Regions from separate parts of the Streptomyces sp. NPDC048696 genome, predicted to be linked through region 1. Evidence: riboswitches for the same ligand, from Rfam matches in the RefSeq annotation. Region 1 holds a riboswitch; each other region holds the start of a gene.
The links. A riboswitch is a leader RNA that binds a small molecule or an ion and turns the genes downstream of it on or off. The one in region 1 is predicted to bind cobalamin.
Positions count from the first base shown of each region.

Region 2: another riboswitch for cobalamin. It lies ahead of metE (5-methyltetrahydropteroyltriglutamate--homocysteine S-methyltransferase); the one in region 1 lies ahead of ACGFRG_RS11620 (cobalamin biosynthesis protein).
Region 3: another riboswitch for cobalamin. It lies ahead of ACGFRG_RS18205 (HoxN/HupN/NixA family nickel/cobalt transporter); the one in region 1 lies ahead of ACGFRG_RS11620 (cobalamin biosynthesis protein).

Region 1 is NZ_JBICVJ010000004.1:551,804-557,817, reverse strand. Features, by position in the region: gene ACGFRG_RS11635 (class II aldolase/adducin family protein) at 1-158, opposite strand, end outside; gene ACGFRG_RS11630 (anion permease) at 368-1,648, shown strand; gene ACGFRG_RS11625 (hypothetical protein) at 1,678-1,902, shown strand; cobalamin riboswitch at 2,009-2,151, shown strand; gene ACGFRG_RS11620 (cobalamin biosynthesis protein) at 2,259-3,188, shown strand; gene ACGFRG_RS11615 (cobyric acid synthase) at 3,185-4,693, shown strand; gene cobN (cobaltochelatase subunit CobN) at 4,690-6,014, shown strand, end outside.
Region 2 is NZ_JBICVJ010000017.1:85,472-91,485, forward strand. Features, by position in the region: gene ACGFRG_RS29970 (molybdopterin-dependent oxidoreductase) at 1-1,778, opposite strand, end outside; cobalamin riboswitch at 2,082-2,233, shown strand; gene metE (5-methyltetrahydropteroyltriglutamate--homocysteine S-methyltransferase) at 2,412-4,730, shown strand; gene ACGFRG_RS29980 (VOC family protein) at 4,862-5,656, opposite strand; gene ACGFRG_RS29985 (ABC transporter substrate-binding protein) at 5,897-6,014, shown strand, end outside.
Region 3 is NZ_JBICVJ010000008.1:16,666-22,679, reverse strand. Features, by position in the region: gene ACGFRG_RS18210 (AraC family transcriptional regulator) at 1-843, shown strand, start outside; gene ACGFRG_RS18205 (HoxN/HupN/NixA family nickel/cobalt transporter) at 956-2,161, opposite strand; cobalamin riboswitch at 2,159-2,367, opposite strand; gene ACGFRG_RS18200 (TetR/AcrR family transcriptional regulator) at 2,573-3,334, shown strand; gene ACGFRG_RS18195 (hypothetical protein) at 3,485-4,231, shown strand; gene ACGFRG_RS18190 (YcnI family protein) at 4,259-4,996, opposite strand; gene ACGFRG_RS18185 (hypothetical protein) at 5,277-6,014, shown strand, end outside.

The sequences.
Region 1 (6,014 bases):
GGGACCCCGGTGGGGGTGACGAGGACCAGGTCCCCGACCCGTACGGAGACATTGCCCGAGGTGCCCACGACCAGGCCTTCCGCCGCGGTCCGGCACGCGGCCGCGGTCAGCTCGGCCCAGGCGGCGGCGGTCGGTTCGTGGTGGTCCGTCTCTCCCATGGACGCGATCCTCGCAGCTCCCGGACGCCGTGCCGGGGAGTGAGCAGAATCTCTTCTATGGGCTGTTTGGCCTGTTCACGGGGTTTGTCAGAGCCTGACCCCAGCAAAAACCGGTCAGAGACACCATGAAGCCCGGTCCAGTTCACCTTCCGTTCATCCAGGTTACTTACGTTCGTCCAGCCACTGACGTCGAACGATTGCCTGGGTAAATGGAACACATCACGCTGCTGCTCGCCATTGTGGTCGTGACAGCTCTAGTGTTCGATTTCACGAACGGTTTCCATGACACCGCCAACGCGATGGCCACGACCATCTCGACCGGCGCCCTGAAGCCCAAAGCCGCCGTGGCCATGTCCGCGGCGCTCAATCTGGTCGGCGCGTTCCTGTCGGTGGAGGTCGCCAAGACGATCTCCGGCGGGATCATCAACGAAAAGGGCATCAGGACCGAGGTGATCTTCGCGGCGCTCGTCGGCGCCATCCTCTGGAACCTGGTGACCTGGCTGCTCGGCCTGCCGTCCAGCTCCTCGCACGCCCTGTTCGGCGGTCTGATCGGCGCGGCCGTGATGTCGGCCGGCTGGTCCTCGGTCAACGGCTCCACCGTCGTCACCAAGGTGCTGCTGCCCGCCGTCGCCGCGCCGATCGTCGCGGGCGTCGCCTCGATGCTGGCCACGCGGCTGACGTACCGGATCAACCGAAACGTCGACCCGGCTGCCGAGAAGGCCACCGCCAAGGGCTACCGGGCGGGCCAGATCGCCTCCGCCGGTCTCGTCTCGCTCGCCCACGGCACCAACGACGCGCAGAAGACCATGGGCATCATCACGCTCGCCCTGGTCACCGGCGGTGTGCTGCACCCGGGCGCCAACCCCCCGATGTGGGTCATCGTCTCGGCCGGCATGGCCATCGCCATGGGCACCTACCTCGGCGGCTGGCGCATCATCCGCACCATGGGCAAGGGCCTGACCGAGCTCGCGCCGCCGCAGGGCTTCGCCGCCCAGTCCGGTGCCGCGACCGTCATCCTGGCCTCCTCGCACCTCGGCTTCTCGCTCTCCACCACCCAGGTCTGCTCCGGCTCCGTGATGGGCGCCGGCCTCGGCCGCAAGGGCGGTGTGGTCCGCTGGTCCACCGCGACCCGGATGTTCGTCGCGTGGGGCCTGACCCTGCCGGCCGCGGGTCTGGTCGGCGCCGGCGCCGAGTTCCTGACCGGCCAGGGCACCTGGGGCATCGTCCTGGTGGCGATCCTGCTGGTCGGTGGCTCCGGCTTCATCTGGAAGCTGTCGCGCCGCGAGCCGGTCTCGCACGCCGACGTCACCAACACCCCGGCCGACGCCGTGACCGAGGCCCCGGCCGAGCCCGCGGGTGTCGTCACCACCGCGATCGCCGCGGTCACCCCGCCCCCGACCGTCGCCGCCGTGGCCGCCGATCTGACGGCCACCATCCCGGCCCCGGCCCCAGTGGCCCCCGCCGACCCGGCCCGCCCGGCCGCCGTCTGACCCGGCCGCGCACCCTCTAAGGAATCGTCATGCACATCGACTGGGCAGCTCTCGGCACCGTCTTCGGTGTCAGCCTCATCGTCACCGTCGGCCTGGTGGGCCTGTTCACCGTCGGGATCGTCGGCCTCAGCAAGCAGCAGTCGGCCGCGTCCGGCAAGGGCAACGTCGCCCTGGCCCGCACCACCGCCTACGCCTGCTTCGCGCTCTGCGCGGCGGCCGTCGCGTACGGCATCAACCTGATCGTCGCCAAGTAGCGGCGACGTCCCACGCGTCTCCCGAACCGCCCTCCGCTCCCTGCGGAGGGCGGTTCGCTGTGTGCCTCGGCACACTCTCCCGTCGCAGGTCAGCAGCGAGTTGACGGGCGTTGCCGGGCGTGGTGGACTGCCCGAGCCATTTACGGCGGCAGAAGAGGAAGCCGGTGCGAATCCGGCGCGGTCCCGCCACTGTCATCGGGGAATGAACCCCGTGAGCCAGGAACTCTCACCGCCGGTCGACGTCGTACCAGGGCGCGGACACCCTGAGTGAGGACATACCGCCATGCGCGCCTGCCTGTTGCCGGCACCCCCCAGAAGTACCGGAGCTCTCCGCGGCATCGCGGCGGACTGACCCCATGCGTGCCGATCGCACTTTCGCGTACGGCGCCACCGCCGGGCTCCTCGGCGACCTGCTCCTGGGCGATCCGCGCCGGGGGCACCCGGTCGCCGCGTTCGGCCGCGCCGCGGCCGCCGTCGAGCGCGCGCTGTGGCGCGACCACCGGGGCTGGGGCGCACTGCACACCGCCGTGTGCGCCGGCGGCGCCGCGAGCGCCGCGCTGCTCGCCACGCGCGCGACGCGCGGCCGTCCCGCCGCGTCCGTCGCGCTGACCGCCGCCGCCACCTGGGCCGTCGTGGGCGGCACTTCGCTGGGCCGGGAGGCGCGCGCGATCGGCGCGGCGCTCGAAGCCGGGGACACCGAGGCCGCCCGCGCGCGGCTGCCGCATCTGTGCGGGCGCGACCCGCAGTCCCTGGACGCGCCGGGCATCGCGCGCGCGGTCGTCGAGTCCGTCGCCGAGAACACCTCCGACGCCGTGGTCGGCGCGCTGGTGTGGGGCGCGCTCGCGGGGGTGCCCGGCCTGGTGGCGTTCCGGGCGGTCAACACCCTGGACGCGATGGTCGGTCACCGTTCGCCGCGCCATCTGCGCTACGGGTGGGCCTCGGCACGCCTGGACGACGTGGCGGGCTGGCCCGGCGCCCGGCTCACCGCCGCGCTCGCCGTGGCCGCCGGGGGCGCGCCGCGCGCCGCCGCGCGCGCGTGGCGGGCCGACGCCCGCAAGCACCCGAGCCCCAACGCCGGCCCCGTCGAGGCGTCGTTCGCGGGCGCCCTCGGCGTACGCCTCGGCGGCACCCTCTCCTACGGCGGCAGGGTCGAGCACCGTCCCGTGCTCAACAACGGCGGGCGGGCCGTGGAAGTTCCGGACATCGAGCGGGCGGTGAGGCTGTCGCGGCGGGTGGGCTGGCTGGCGCTGGGAGTGGCGATCGCGGTGAGGAAGGTACGTACATGAGGGGCGGACTGCTGGTCGCGGGCACCACGTCCGACGCCGGGAAGAGCGTCGTCACCGCCGGGATCTGCCGGTGGCTGGTGCGCCAGGGCGTCAAAGTGGCGCCCTTCAAGGGACAGAACATGTCCCTCAACTCCTTCGTCACGCGCGAGGGCGCCGAGATCGGGCGCGCCCAGGCCATGCAGGCCCAGGCCGCGCGCGTGGAGCCGTCGGCGCTGATGAACCCCGTGCTGCTCAAGCCGGGGAGCGACCGGTCGAGCCAGGTCGTACTGATGGGCAAGCCGGTGGGCGAACTGAGCGCCAGCGGCTACCACGGCGGGCGCCAGGAAGCGCTTCTCGGGACCGTCGTGGACTGTCTGGAGCGGCTGCGGGGCACATATGACGCCGTGATCTGCGAGGGGGCGGGCAGTCCGGCCGAGATCAACCTGCGGCGTACCGACATCGTCAACATGGGCATCGCGCGCGCCGCGAGGCTCCCGGTGGTCGTGGTCGGCGACATCGACCGGGGCGGGGTCTTCGCCTCGTTCTTCGGTACGACGGCGCTGCTGAGCCCCGAGGACCAGGCGCTGGTCGCCGGGTACATCGTCAACAAGTTCCGCGGCGACGTCTCGTTGCTCCAGCCCGGCATCGACATGCTGCGCGGCCTCACCGGGCGGCACACGTACGGGATCCTGCCGTACGCGCACGGGCTCGGCATCGACGAGGAGGACGGCCTGCGGGTCTCCCTGCGCGGCGCCGTGCGCGAGTCGGTCGTCGCGCCGCCGGTGGGCGAGGACGTGCTGCGGGTCGCGGTCTGCGCGATCCCGCTGATGTCCAACTTCACCGACGTCGACGCGCTCGCCGCCGAACCCGGCGTGGTCGTACGGTTCGTGGACCGGCCCGAGGAACTGGCCGACGCGGATCTGGTCGTCGTGCCGGGAACCCGGGGCACGGTCCGGGCGTTGGAATGGCTGAGGGAGCGGGGGCTGGCGCGGGAGCTGGCGCGCAGGGCGGCCGAGGGGCGTCCGGTGCTGGGGATCTGCGGCGGGTTCCAGGTGCTCGGTGAGCACATCGATGACGAGGTCGAGTCACGGGCGGGTTCCGTGACGGGTCTCGGACTGCTGCCCGTGCGGGTGCGGTTCGCGGCCGAGAAGACACTTGCACGGCCGACCGGCGAGGCGCTGGGCGAGCGCGTGGACGGATACGAGATCCACCACGGCGTCGCGGAAGTGTTTGGCGGGGAAGCCTTCTTGGACGGATGCCGGGTCGGTGCGGTCTGGGGGACGCACTGGCACGGGTCACTTGAGAGCGACGGATTCAGGCGACGGTTCCTGGAGCGGGTCGCGAGCGCCGCAGGCCGGCGTTTCGTGCCCGCCCCGGACACGTCGTTCGGCGCGCTGCGCGAAGAGCAGCTGGACCGCCTCGGCGACCTCATCGAAGAACACGCGGACACGGACGCGCTGATGCGCCTCATCGAGCAGGGCGCGCCCGCAGGACTTCCCTTCATCGCACCTGGAGCACCCGCATGAGCACTGTGCTGTTGTTGTCGACCGCCGACACGGATCTGCTGGCGGCCCGGGCCTCCGGGGCGCCCTACCGGATCGGCAACCCGACCCGTATCGACGTGGCCGAGGAGCTGCCCGCGCTGATCGAGGGCGCGTCCGTGGCCGTCGTGCGCCTGCTGGGCGGCAAACGCGCCTGGGAGGACGGGCTCGCGGCGCTCAAGGCGTCCGGGATCCCGACCGTGCTGCTCGGCGGTGAGTCCGTGCCGGACGCGGAGCTGATGGCCGAGTCGTCGGTCCCGGCCGGTGTGGTCGCGGAGGCCCTGCGCTATCTGGTCGAGGGCGGCCCCGGCAACCTCGTGGAGCTGGCCCGGTTCCTCTCCGACACCGTGCTGCTCACGGGCGTCGGCTTCGCGGAGCCGCAGAAGATGCCGGAGTGGGGCGTGCACGGCACGCGCGCGTACGTGCCGGGTCGCCCCACCGTGGGCGTGCTCTTCTACCGCGCCCATGAGCTCTCCGGGAACACCTCGTTCGTCGATGTGCTCTGCGAGAGGATCGAGGACCGGGGCGCCAACGCCCTCGCGGTGTACGTGAGTTCACTGCGCGGCGCCGAGGACGCGCTCTACGAAGAGCTGGCCAAGGCGGACGCGCTGATCGCCACCGTCCTCGCCGCGGGCGGCACCACCGCCTCCCAGGCGAGCGCGGGCGGCGACGAGGAGGCGTGGGACATCGGCGCCCTGGCCGACCTGAACGTCCCCGTGCTGCAGGGGCTCTGCCTCACCTCGTCCAAGGCCGCCTGGGAGGCGTCGGACGCCGCCGTCTCCCCCATGGACGCCGCGATGCAGGTCGCCATCCCCGAGTTCGACGGACGGCTGATCACGGTCCCGTTCTCCTTCAAGGAGCAGGGCCCGGACGACGTCCCGGTCTACGTCGCCGACCCCGAGCGGGCCGCGCGCGTCGCCGGAATCGCCGTACGGCACGCCAAGTTGAAGCACAAGCCGAACGCCGAGAAGAAGCTGGCGCTCGTCTTCACCGCCTACCCCACCAAGCACTCGCGCGTCGGCAACGCGGTGGGCCTGGACACCCCCGCCTCCGCCGTCCGCGTCCTGGACGCGCTGCGGGACGCGGGGTACGGGGTCGAGGGCCACCCGGACAACGGCGACGAGCTGATCCACCGGCTGATCAACGCCGGTGGCCACGACGTGGAGTGGCTGACCGAGGAGCAGCTGGCCGCCGCCCCCGCGCGCGTGCCGCTCGCCGACTACCGAGCCTGGTTCGAGAAGCTGGAGCCCGAGCTGCGCGACAGCATGCTGGAGCACTGGGGCGAGCCGCCGGGCCAACTGTATGT
Region 2 (6,014 bases), on a different contig from region 1:
ATTTCGGCGGCCGGGACGTGCGGCCGTGCGTGGAACACCGCCCGCCCGCTCGCGGTCGGAAACTCCGGGCCGCCGCCCTTCCCGTCCACATAACGGATGGGATTGCGGTCCGGTTCCCCGGCGTTCGCGGCAGGCCATTGGACGGGTGTGGACCGCAGCCGCTCGTAGCTGATCCCGCGCAGGTCGTAGCCGGTCACGGGGTTGTGGGCGCGCTTGATCTCCTCGAAGATCTCCTCGGCGTCGGCGTAGGCGAACGCCTCCTCGTACCCCATCGCGCGGGCCACCCGGGCGATGATCTGCCAGTCCGGCAGCGCCTCGCCGGGCGGGTCGACGGCGCGGCGGGCCAGCGTCAGGTTGCGCTCACTGTTGACCAGCACGCCCTCGGCCTCGGTCCACAGCGCGGCGGGCAGCACCACATCGGCGTACGCGGTGGTCTCGGTCTCGGCGAACGCGTCCTGGGCGACGACGAATTCGGCCGCCTCCAGGCCCTCGATGACGGTACGGCGGTTGGCGACCGAGGCGACCGGGTTGGTGCAGATGATCCAGCACGCCTTGATGTCCCCCTCGGCCATCCGCCGGAACATCTCGATCGTGCCGAGCCCCGCCCCGTCGGTGCGCAGGGTGCCCGCGGGCAGCTCCCACAGCTCCTCGGTGAACGCCCGGTCCGCGTCCACGAGGACCGAGCGCTGTCCGGGCAGCCCGGGGCCCATGTAGCCCATCTCGCGGCCGCCCATCGCGTTCGGCTGGCCGGTGAGCGAGAACGGCCCGCTGCCCGGGCGGCAGATCGCCCCGGTCGCCAGATGCAGATTGACCAGCGCGTTGGTGTTCCAGGTGCCGTGCGTGGACTGGTTGAGCCCCATCGTCCAGCAGCTCATCCACTCCCCGGCCGCCCCGATCCAGCGCGCCGCCGTACGGATGTCTTCCTCGGGGATCCCGGTGATCTCGCTGACCGCGCCGGGGGCGTAGTCGGCCAGGAACCCCTCCATCGCCTCCCAGCCCTCGGTGTGCTCGGCGATGAAGGAGGGGTCGGTGTCCCCGTTCTCGTGGAGGAGGTGCAGCAGCCCGTTGAGCAGCGCGAGGTCGGCTCCTGGCTCGATCTGGAGGAACAGGTCGGCCTTGGCGGCGGTCGCGGTCCGCCGGGGGTCGACGACGATCAGCTTCGCCCCCGCCTTGACCCGTTCCATCATCCGCAGGAAGAGGATCGGGTGGCAGTCGGCCATGTTGGAGCCGATGACCAGGAAGACGTCCGCCCTGTCGAAGTCCTCGTACGAGCCGGGCGGGCCGTCCGCGCCGAGCGACAGCTTGTAGCCGCTGCCCGCGCTGGCCATGCACAGCCGGGAGTTGGACTCGATCTGGTTGGTCCCGATGAATCCCTTGGCCAGCTTGTTCGCCAGGTACTGCGCCTCCAGGCTGAGCTGGCCGGAGACGTACAGCGCGACGGCGTCCGGCCCGTGCGCGTCGACGATGGCCCGCAGCCGGTGCGCCGTGGCGGTGATCGCCCCGTCCACCGGGGCGGGAACGGGCCCGTCCCCGCGCTCGCCGCGCACGAGCGCGGTGGTGAGCCGCCCGGGCGCGGCCAGCATGTCGGCGGTGGTCGCGCCCTTGGTGCACAGTCGGCCGGAATTGGCGGGGTGGTTCTTGTCGCCGGACGCCTTGAGCACGGTGCGCCGTCCGTCGGGGCCCGCACCGATGTCGAGGACCAGCCCGCAGCCCACACCGCAGTACGAGCAGACCGTGCGGACCTGCTCGGTGCCGGTCCGCGAGTCCTGTGCGGTCAACGGGTGTCCCCTCTCGTCCCGGCCGGATCCTTGTGTTCCGACCGTACGAAATGCCCGTTACGTCGATGTCACGCGCGCAGATCGTGCGTGGTTACACCGGCCACACTAACCGCGACCCGAGGGTGTGAGCATGAGTGTTCGACTGCGGCAACGCGCGCGAGGACGGGCCGTCGGAGAGACGACAAAGGGGGGCCGAAATCGGCCGCGGGCGGCCCGTTTTATTACCCGAGCGGGTGGTCCGACCCACTCTGTAGGGTGGCTCACGCAGCTGGTTCGCCCCTGTCCGCCAGGCAGGCGCGTCGCAAGAGGGAACCCGGTGGGAATCCGGGACTGCCCCGCAGCGGTGAGCGGGAACGACCGCCGTCATACGCACTGGGCCCGACCGGGTCCGGGAAGCGACGGCCACTAGGAGTCCGCCGGGAGACCGGCGTGCGCGCCCGCGAGTCCGAAGACCTGCCCGCTGCCCGCGCGCGGACCTGCGCGCGGAGATCCCGGTGACCTCGTGGGCGGGTCGGCGTGCACGGCGGGCGTATCGGCGCGGCACTTCGCGCGCGTGGCGCCTTGTCCGTCATCCCTTCGCGTCCGCGACCCGTGCCGGGGTCGTTCCGGGACATTCTCGCGAAGGAGAGATCCGTGACCACCGAGTCCGCAGCCGCGGCGGCACGCGCCACCGTGTACGGCTACCCGCGCCAGGGCCACCACCGGGAACTGAAGAAGGCCGTCGAGGGCTACTGGAAGGGCCGCGTCAGCGCCGAGGAGCTGGGCGGCACGGCTCGCGAGCTGCGCCGCGCCACCTGGCTCCAGCTCGCCGACAGCGGCATCCACGAGGTCCCCAGCGGAGACTTCTCGTACTACGACCATGTCCTCGACACCAGCGTGATGGTCGGCGCGATCCCCGCCCGCCACCGCGCCGCCGTCGAGGCCGACGCGCTGGCCGGCTACTTCGCCATGGCGCGCGGCACCCAGGACGTGGCACCGCTGGAGATGACCAAGTGGTTCGACACGAACTACCACTACCTGGTGCCCGAACTCGGCCCCGACACCGTCTTCGGCGCCGACTCCGCCAAGCAGGTCGCCGAGCTCACCGAGGCGCTCGTACTGGGCCTCGCCGCCCGGCCCGTCCTCGTCGGGCCGGTCACCTACCTCCTGCTCGCCAAGCCCGCCCCCTCGGTCGCCGCGGACTTCGAGCCGCTGACCCTGCTGGAGCGGCTGGTGCCCGTCTACGCCGAAGTGCTCGCCGATCTGCGGGCGGCGGGCGCCGAGTGGGTCCAGCTCGACGAGCCCGCCCTCGTCCAGGACCGCACACCCGCCGAACTGGCAGCCGCCACGCGCGCGTACGAGGTGCTCGGGAGCCTCACCGACCGCCCCAAGCTCCTCGTCGCGTCCTACTTCGACCGGCTCGGCGACGCCCTGCCCGTCCTCGCCAAGGCGCCCGTGGACGGCCTCGGCCTGGACTTCACGGGAGCGGCCGCCGCCAACCTCGACAGCCTCGCGGCCGTGGGCGGTCTGCCGGGCAAGCGCCTGGTCGCGGGCGTGGTGAACGGCCGCAACATCTGGATCAACGACTACGAGAAGTCGCTGGCCACCCTCGGCACACTCCTGGGCCTTGCCGACCGCGTCGACGTCGCGGCCTCCTGCTCGCTGCTGCACGTCCCGCTCGACGCGACGGCGGAACGCGACATCGACCCGCAGATCGCCCGCTGGCTGGCGTTCGCCCGCCAGAAGACGGCCGAGATCGCCACGCTCGCCCGGGGGCTCGCCCACGGCCCCCACACCATCGCCGCCGAACTCGCCGCCAACCGGGCCGACCTGGCCTCGCGCGCCGGTTCCGCCCTCACCCGCGACCCGGCGGTACGCGTGCGTAGCGCCGCTGTGACCGAGGCGGACGCCCGCCGCTCCCAGCCGTACGGGCAGCGGACCTCGGCCCAGCGCGCCCGTCTCGGCCTGCCCGTGCTGCCCACGACCACCATCGGCTCGTTCCCGCAGACGGCCGAGGTCCGCACCGCGCGCGCCGATCTGCGGGCCGGACGCATCGACTCCGAGGGCTACGAGGAGCGGATCAGGGCCGAGATCCGCGAGGTCGTCGCCTTCCAGGAGAAGGCGGGCCTGGACGTCCTGGTCCACGGCGAGGCCGAACGCAACGACATGGTGCAGTACTTCGCCGAGCAGCTGACCGGCTACCTCGCCACCCAGCACGGCTGGGTCCAGTCGTACGGCACGCGCTATGTGCGCCCGCCGGTCCTGGCCGGCGACATCTCCCGGCCGCATCCGATGACCGTGCGCTGGACCGGGTACGCCCAGTCGCTCACCAGTCGGCCGGTCAAGGGCATGCTGACCGGGCCGGTCACCATGCTGGCCTGGTCGTTCGTCCGCGACGACCAGCCGCTCGCCGACACCGCCCGCCAAGTCGCGCTCGCCCTGCGCGACGAGGTGAACGACCTTGAGCGCTCGGGGACTTCGGTCATCCAGGTCGACGAGCCCGCCCTGCGCGAGACACTGCCCCTGCGCGCCGCCGACCACGCGGCCTACCTCGCGTGGGCGACCGAATCGTTCCGCCTGACCACCGCGGGCGTACGTCCGGAGACCCAGATCCACACGCACATGTGCTACGCCGAGTTCGGCGACATCCTGCGCGCCATCGACGACCTCGACGCGGATGTCATCAGCCTGGAGGCGGCGCGCTCCCATATGCGCGTGGCCGACGAGCTCGCTGCCGCCGGCTACCCGCGCGAGGTGGGCCCCGGTGTCTACGACATCCACTCGCCGCGCGTACCGAGCGCCGAGGAGGCGGCCGCCCTGCTGCGCAGGGGACTTGAGGCCGTCCCGGCCGACCGGCTCTGGGTCAACCCGGACTGCGGGCTCAAGACCCGTGGCTGGGCCGAGACCCGGCGGTCCCTGGAGAACCTGGTCGCGGCGGCCCGCACCGTGAGGGCGGAGACAGCGGGCAGGTGAACCGGCCGGTGACGGCGGGGACGGCAGGGCGGTGAAACGGCCGGGGAGGACGGAGATGGCAGGGCGGTGAAACGGCCGGGGAGGGCCTTCACGCGCGCGTGAAGGCCCTCCCCGGTACTGCGTGCGTCCCGCTACACGTCGGTCATCTGCGGCATGTCGCCCTGCGTCGTCGACATGTCGATCACCGAGAAGGCCGCGCCCTGGGAGTCGGTGAGCGCCGCGAACCGGCCGAACGGCGTGTCCATCGGCCCGAACCGCAGGATGCCGCCCTGCTTCGTCGCCTTTTCTACGGCCGTGTCGCAGTTGTCGACGGCGAAGTACACATTGACGTACGGCGGAACCTCGGGCGGGAAGTCGTCGGTCATCTTCATCCGCCCCATGACCATGTCGCCGCCCACACTGAAGACCCGGAAGTCAGCCGCGTCGTCCTGCATCTGCTTGGCGCTGTACGGGAAGACGGAGGGCAGGAAGCTGTCCAGCTTCGCCGGATCACGGGTGAAGAACTCCGCCCAGCAGTACGCGCCGGGCACCCCCTTGGCCTCGAAGCCCTCGTGGCTGCCCGCCTGCCAGACGCCGAAGACCGCGCCGCTGGGCTCGCGTGCGATGGCCATCGAGCCGAAGTCGCCGACCTGCATCGGCTGCATCAGGACCTCGCCGCCGTTGTCCGTGATCTTCTTCGCGGTCGCGGCGACATCGGGCGACGCGAGGTACAGGCACCACGCCGACTGCCCCTCCTGCCCGGGCATCGGCGGCACGATGGCGGCCACCGCCTTGCCGTTCGCGTACGCCTGTGTGTAGTTGCCGTACTCGGAGTTGGCCTCGCCGAACGTCCAGCCCAGCACGTCGCTGTAGAAGCTCTTCGCCTTCTCGACATCGCTGAACATCGCATCGGCCCAACACGGAGTGCCCTCGGGTTCTGCGGCCATGACAGTGCTCTCTCCTGTGTGACAGTCGGTCCGGCCTGCCACGCTAGCCAGCAGTGCCGCGGCCCGCGCGTCGAGCGCTTCCACCCGCCGGGGCGCGGACGCCCGGAGCGCGCGGACAGGGGTGACGCGCCGCCTGGCCGGGCAGGTACCCGGGTACGGATCCTGGCGGGGCGGGACGACTCGGGCGTACGGCGTGACCTGGCGCCGACGCGCAGCACACGTACAGGAGCGGGTGACCTCATGGAAAAGCCGGTCTGGCAGTTCTCGGACGACCGTGGACAGCGGGCGACGGCGGGGCGGACGCCCGCCCGGGTGACCGCCTACATCCAGGCCGCGGCCACGCTGTGGGACAACGGGG
Region 3 (6,014 bases), on a different contig from region 1:
GACCACATCGAGGCCCATCTCGACCGGTCGATCGAGGCGGCCGAGCTGGCGCGGATCGCGGCGACGTCGGAGTACCACTTCCGGCGTATGTTCTCGGCGCTCGCCGGGATGCCGCTCTCGGAGTACATCAGGCGTCGGCGGATGACCGTCGCGGGTGCCGAAGTGCTCTCCGACGAGCGGACGTTGCTGGAAGTGGCGGTCCGTTACGGATACGGCTCGGGCGAGGCGTTCGCCCGGGCGTTCCGGGCCGTGCACGGTGTCGGGCCCGGCGAGGCCCGCCGCACCGGTGCGGCTCTGCACTCCCAGCCCCGGATGTCCTTCCGTCTCATCGTCGAAGGGAGCAGCAGTATGCGATACCGAGTGGTGGAGAAGGACGAGTTCCGGGTGGTCGGCAAGAAGGCCCGGGTCCCGCTGGTGCACGAGGGCGTGAACCCGGCGATCGCCGGGTTCATCCAGGACCTCGGGCAGGAGACCGTGCAGCGGATCAGCGGTCTGTCCGACCAGGAACCCGAGGGGATCGTCTCGGTCACCGACGACATCGACCCGAGCCGCGCGGAGGGTACCGAACTCGACTACTACCACGCGGTGGTGACCGGGCTCACCCCGCCCGAGGACCTGGACGCGCTCACCGTCCCGGCCGGTACGTGGGCCGTCTTCGAGAGCTCCGGACCGTTCCCGCAGGCGCTCCAGAACATGTGGCGGGACGTGTTCACGGAGTGGTTCCCCTCCAACCCGTACCGGAGCAGGCCGGGGCCGGAGATACTGCGCGTGCGGTACCCGCAGGAGCGGGCGGGACACGCCGACGCGGCACTGTGGATCCCGGTGGAGCGGGACGCCACCTGACCTCCCGGACATGCAGAAGTCCGCGGTTCCCCGCGCCCCTTGAGGGGCGCGGGGAACCGCGCGACCAGCCACCTACCGTTCGCCGACTGGGCGAAGTCCGACGTCGTCGCCTTCAGATGACGTCCGCGGCGGGTGCGGTCCCGTCGTGCGCCCCGTCGTGCGCGGCTCCCTCGGGTGCCGCACCCGCCCGGCCCTGGCCGGGCACGGCACCCCCCGGGGCGACCCGCACCGCCCAGCGCTGCTCGACCCTGGCCAGCCGCCAGTACGCCAGGGCCGCGGCCCACACGGCGACGAAGAGGCCGACGATGATGAACCCGACGTTGTCCAGGTTGAGTCCGGAGACCCAGCCGGTGAGCCCGTCACTCAGGTCGAGTTTGTCGTGCAGCACGCCCACCAGCTCGATCGTGCCGATCAGGAAGGCCACCGCGATCGAGAGCCCGGTGATGGTGAGGTTGTAGAACACCTTGCGGACCGGGTTGGAGAAGGCCCACTGGTAGGCGAAGTTCATGAACGTACCGTCGATGGTGTCGAACAGGCTCATGCCCGCCGCGAACAGCAGGGGCAGGCACAGGACCGCGTACCAGGGCAGTCCGGCCGCCGCGCCGGAGCCCGCCATGACCATCAGGGTGACCTCGGTCGCGGTGTCGAAGCCGAGCCCGAAGAGGAAGCCCAGCGGGTACATCTGGCCGGGGCGGGTGATCGACTTGGTGAAGCGTCCCAGGACGCGGTTCATGAACCCGCGTGAGTCCAGGTGCTGTTCGAGCTCCACCTCGTCGTACGTGCCCGCGCGCATCGCCCGGAAGACCCGCAGGATGCCGACGAGAGCGACGAGGTTGAGCGCCGCGATGAGGTAGAGGAACGAGCCGGAGACGGTGGTTCCCACCACGCCCAGCGTCTGGTGGGTGCGCGAGTCGTCGTTCATCAGGGTGCCCGCCAGCTGGGCGCCTCCGGCGACCAGCGCGGCCATCACGACCACCACGCTGGAGTGCCCGAGGGCGAACCAGAAGCCCACCGACACCGGCCGCTTGCCGTCGGCCATCAGTTTGCGGGTGGTGTTGTCGATCGCCGCGATGTGATCGGCGTCGAAGGCATGGCGCATGCCGAGGGTGTAGGCGGTGATGCCGAGGCCGAGGCCGAACGTCTTCGAGCCGACCTCGTAGTGGCGCGGCACCACCAGCAGGAAGAGGATCCCGAACGCGACGATGTGCAGGGCGGCTATCACCGCCAGCAGCCAGGCAGTTCGGACGGTGTCCTCACGCCGCCAGTGAAACGGAGTGGGCAGGGTCATTCGTTCACGCTCCAGCACCTCGTGGATCATTTCGCGAGATGCCGTGGCCGGTCTCCTGGCTTACGGGGTGTCGCACCGCCCCAGCCTTCCCGGTGTCCTCGCGGGCACCAGTGGCACAACGGGGCGGGCTACCCGAAGCCGTTCATGGCCTGAACGACGTGGGACCCGATCACAGTGGCGAGGGCCGCTCCGGTCTTGCACCGGTCTTCCCGAACACCACGGCCCGCCAACCGTAGGTGGGGTCCGCCTGACCTGCAAGTCCCGGTAAGTGGAGGCAGTTGCTCCGGAACAGCCGGCGAGGTCGGGCCGCCGAGGGTGCCGCCATCGAAGACGGACGGACCGGCTCCGCGCCACACACTGTTCGTGCTGCGTACGGCGTTCGTGGCCACGTACAACGTGCCGTCGAGCGGATACCCTGGAGCGCGAGAGAGAGGAGGCCGGATGCCGGCCGAAACCCAGCCGACGCGGAGCATCCCCTCGGTGTGGACCCGCCCCCAGCGCCGCAAGCGTGAACAGCCGTCGCTGAGCCGGGACCACATCGTCTCGGCCGCCCTCGAACTGCTCGACGCGGAGGGCATCGACGCGCTCAGCATGCGCAAACTCGGCAGCCGCCTCAACGCCGGCGCCACCTCGCTCTACACCCATGTGGCGAACAAGGACGAGCTCATCGAGCTCGTCGTCGACGAGATCTACGGCGAGATCGAGGTCCCGGACACCACGGACACGCCCGACGAGTGGCGCGCGGCCGCCACCCACTGCGCCCAGAGCCTGCGCTCCGCCTTCCACCGCCACCCGTGGATCGTGTCGGTGCTCGGCGAGGCGGGGGTGGCCGCGCTCGGGCCCAACATGATGCGGATGTCCGAGGGCCTGCTCGGCGTGTTCGAGCGGGCCGGGTTCACCCTGGAGGCGGCCGACCGAGCCGTCAACGCCGTCGCCGCGTATGCCATCGGAGTGTCGACGACCGAGGCCGCCTGGCTCACCACGCTCGCCCGCAGCGGTATGAGCGAGCAGGAGTGGGTGACCGGCCTGTGGCCCGCCGCCGAACGGGCCGTGGAGCCCTACCCCAGGCTGCGCAGGCTCTACGCCCTTCAGCGCGAGCAGCAGGTGGACAGCGCCCGCGACGACGGCTTCACCGACGGCCTCGACTGCGTACTCGACGGACTCGAAGCCCGGCTCGCGCGCACGCGCGGCGCCACCGGCTGACGTACGGGCCCGGCCGCGTCGAGGCGCCTCGGACAGCGCCTCGACGTGCCGGTCCGCCCGGCCCTGGTTACGCTGCGCACAGCGCGACGGGCACGGGAAGGGGCCGACCGCATGGACGACCGGCAGCGGCCCGGCGGACGGGCCTGACCCATGGGCGACTGGTACCGGCGCGAGATCCTGGACCCGGGCAAACAGCCGCTGCTGTTCCTGCTGCTCGGCTTCCTGGGGGCGTTCTTCTTCATCCGGTTCAGCGTGCGGATGATCCGCGCCGAGGTCTCCTGGTGGCCCAGGAACGTCACGCCCGGCGGGCTCCACATCCACCATGTGGTCTTCGGCGTCGTCTTCATGATCATCGGCGGTCTCGGCCTCGCCTCGCCGATCGGCGGCGAGCGCCCGTGGGCCGAGATCGAGGCCGCACTCTTCGGCATCGGCACGGCGCTCGTACTCGACGAGTTCGCCCTGATCCTGCATCTGCGGGACGTCTACTGGTCCGAGGAGGGGCGGCTCTCCGTCGACACCGTGGTGCTCGGCGCGGCGGTCTGCGGACTGCTGTTGCTGGGAGCCGCGCCGTTCGGCGTCAACGACGCCTCGGTGAACGGCGCTCCCGTATCCGGCTGGACGTACGCGGTCGTGGTCGGCGTCAACTCGGCCTTCGCGCTGGTCGCGCTGAGCAAGGGCAAGGCCTTCACCGGCCTGCTCGGCGTCCTCGTCCCGCTGTTCGCCGTGGTCGGCGCCCTGCGCCTGGCCCGCCCCGGCTCGCCCTGGGCCCGGGCCCACTACCCGCCCGGCAGCCGCAAGGCCGAACGGGCGCGGGTCCGGGAGGAGCGCGAGGGCTGGCGCCGCCGTCTGCGCGTCAGGGTCTACGACGCGATCGCCGGCCGCCCCTCACTCCCCTGACCGGACCCGCCCCCACCCCGAGACGGATCAGCCGCGTGCGGACCTGGCGCTGCGGATGGCGAAGGCTGCCGCGGCCACGCCGAGCACTCCGACGACCAGGCCCGCGATGCCGATTCCCCGGGCCGTGGAGTCGCTGGCGGACGCACTGGCGGCCGCCCGGGGGGCGGTCGAGGCGGACGGCTGGGTGCCCGGCTTGGACGGCTGGGGCGACGGCTGCGTGAGGTTGAGCACCGGCGCCGGGTTCGCGGGCTCGTCCTGGCCCGGGTGGCTCGCGTCGATCCAGCGGACCACCTTGCCGTCGGAGTACGTCTGGAGCGTCTTGAAGGTCAGCTGGTCGGCGCTGTCGGGCAGTTGGCCGTACGCGACATGGAAGTCCTGGTACTGGCCGGGCTTGATGGTGCCGCCGGTCCAGGTGATCTCCGAGACCGCCTCGCTGATCGTGCCGTCGTCGGTCTTGACCGGGGTCTTGAGCTTGGTGGTGGTCACCTGCGCGGTCCAGCCGCCCTCGGGGGTCACCAGCATGGAGAGCACCGGGTGGTCGGTGGGCACGACCACCTGGATCTTGGTCGTGTCCGCGCCGCTCTCCTCGTTGGGCACCCGGAAGGTCAGGACGCCGTCCGTGGCTCCCTTGGCGGCGTTGTCCGCGTGCACGGTGACGTGCGCGAACGCCGCGCCCGTGGCGGTGAGCAGCCCGGCGGCCGCGAGCCCGGCGACGACGGCACTGCGGGACAGGGCGCGCCGGAGCGCGGTGCGGTGCTGGAACATGGCCGGAACTCCGTATCAAGGGGGACGGGCGGATCATCGGTGGCACGGGGCCCTCGTGCCCAGCGGATTGTGTCATCCGGACCTGGGCGGCGGGACACCACCCGGCAGCTGACGGCCTCGCCGCCCCGACGGTGCCGACGCGCCCACCGACCGTACGGCAAAGGATGGTTAAAGCGACGCAACCGGCAGGGGTCGACCGGGCTCTTGTCCCGTGAGCGCCCTTCCGGGCAGAAGCCGGTGAACGCTTCCCGGCAGGGGAAGAGTCCGGGGAGGCAAACACGTGTCGCGCAGGACGGTTCGGGCGGCGGCGGTCATCGGTCTCGCCCTGCTGACCCCCTGGTGGGGCCCCGCTTCCGGCGCTTCGGCCGACTCTCCCGCACCCACGGCTCCCGCGAGCGCCGCCTCCGGGCCGCGGCTGGACTTCTTCAACGGCGCCCGGGTCGAGGCCGGTGACTCCTTCGGCGTCGGCATCCGGGACATGCCCGCCGGGTGGGACGAGGTCACCGTCACCTCGCCCGCGCTGGTGAAGCCGATCCGCCTCACCCCGGACGGGAAGGGCTCCCGGAACTCCGCCCTCCTCCCGGCGGCGGGCGGCTACCCCGTACGCGCCGACACCGCGCCGGGTACGTACACGCTCACCGCCACCAGCCACGGCCGGGCCGTCGCCACGGCGCCGCTGGAGGTCGCGCCGGTCAACTCGCTCACGATCCGCCGGTTCGGCGTGCTCACGCCCTCCCTGCGCATGGGCGACCCCGTACGGCCGGGCAGCAGGGTCGTCGTCGTGCTCGCGGACGACCACTTCGACCAGAGCGGGGGCTCCCGCGTCGTCAGGTCACCCGCCTTCGAGCACGACGTGACCATCAGGACGCAGAGCCCGGACGACCCCGGCTGCAAGTGCGACGACGGCTCCACGCTGTTCGCGGGGCACATCACCCTGCGCCACGATCTGCGGCCGGGGACGTACCCGCTCACCGTGGTCCCCGGCCACGGCCGTCGGCCCGTCACCGGGGAGGTCACC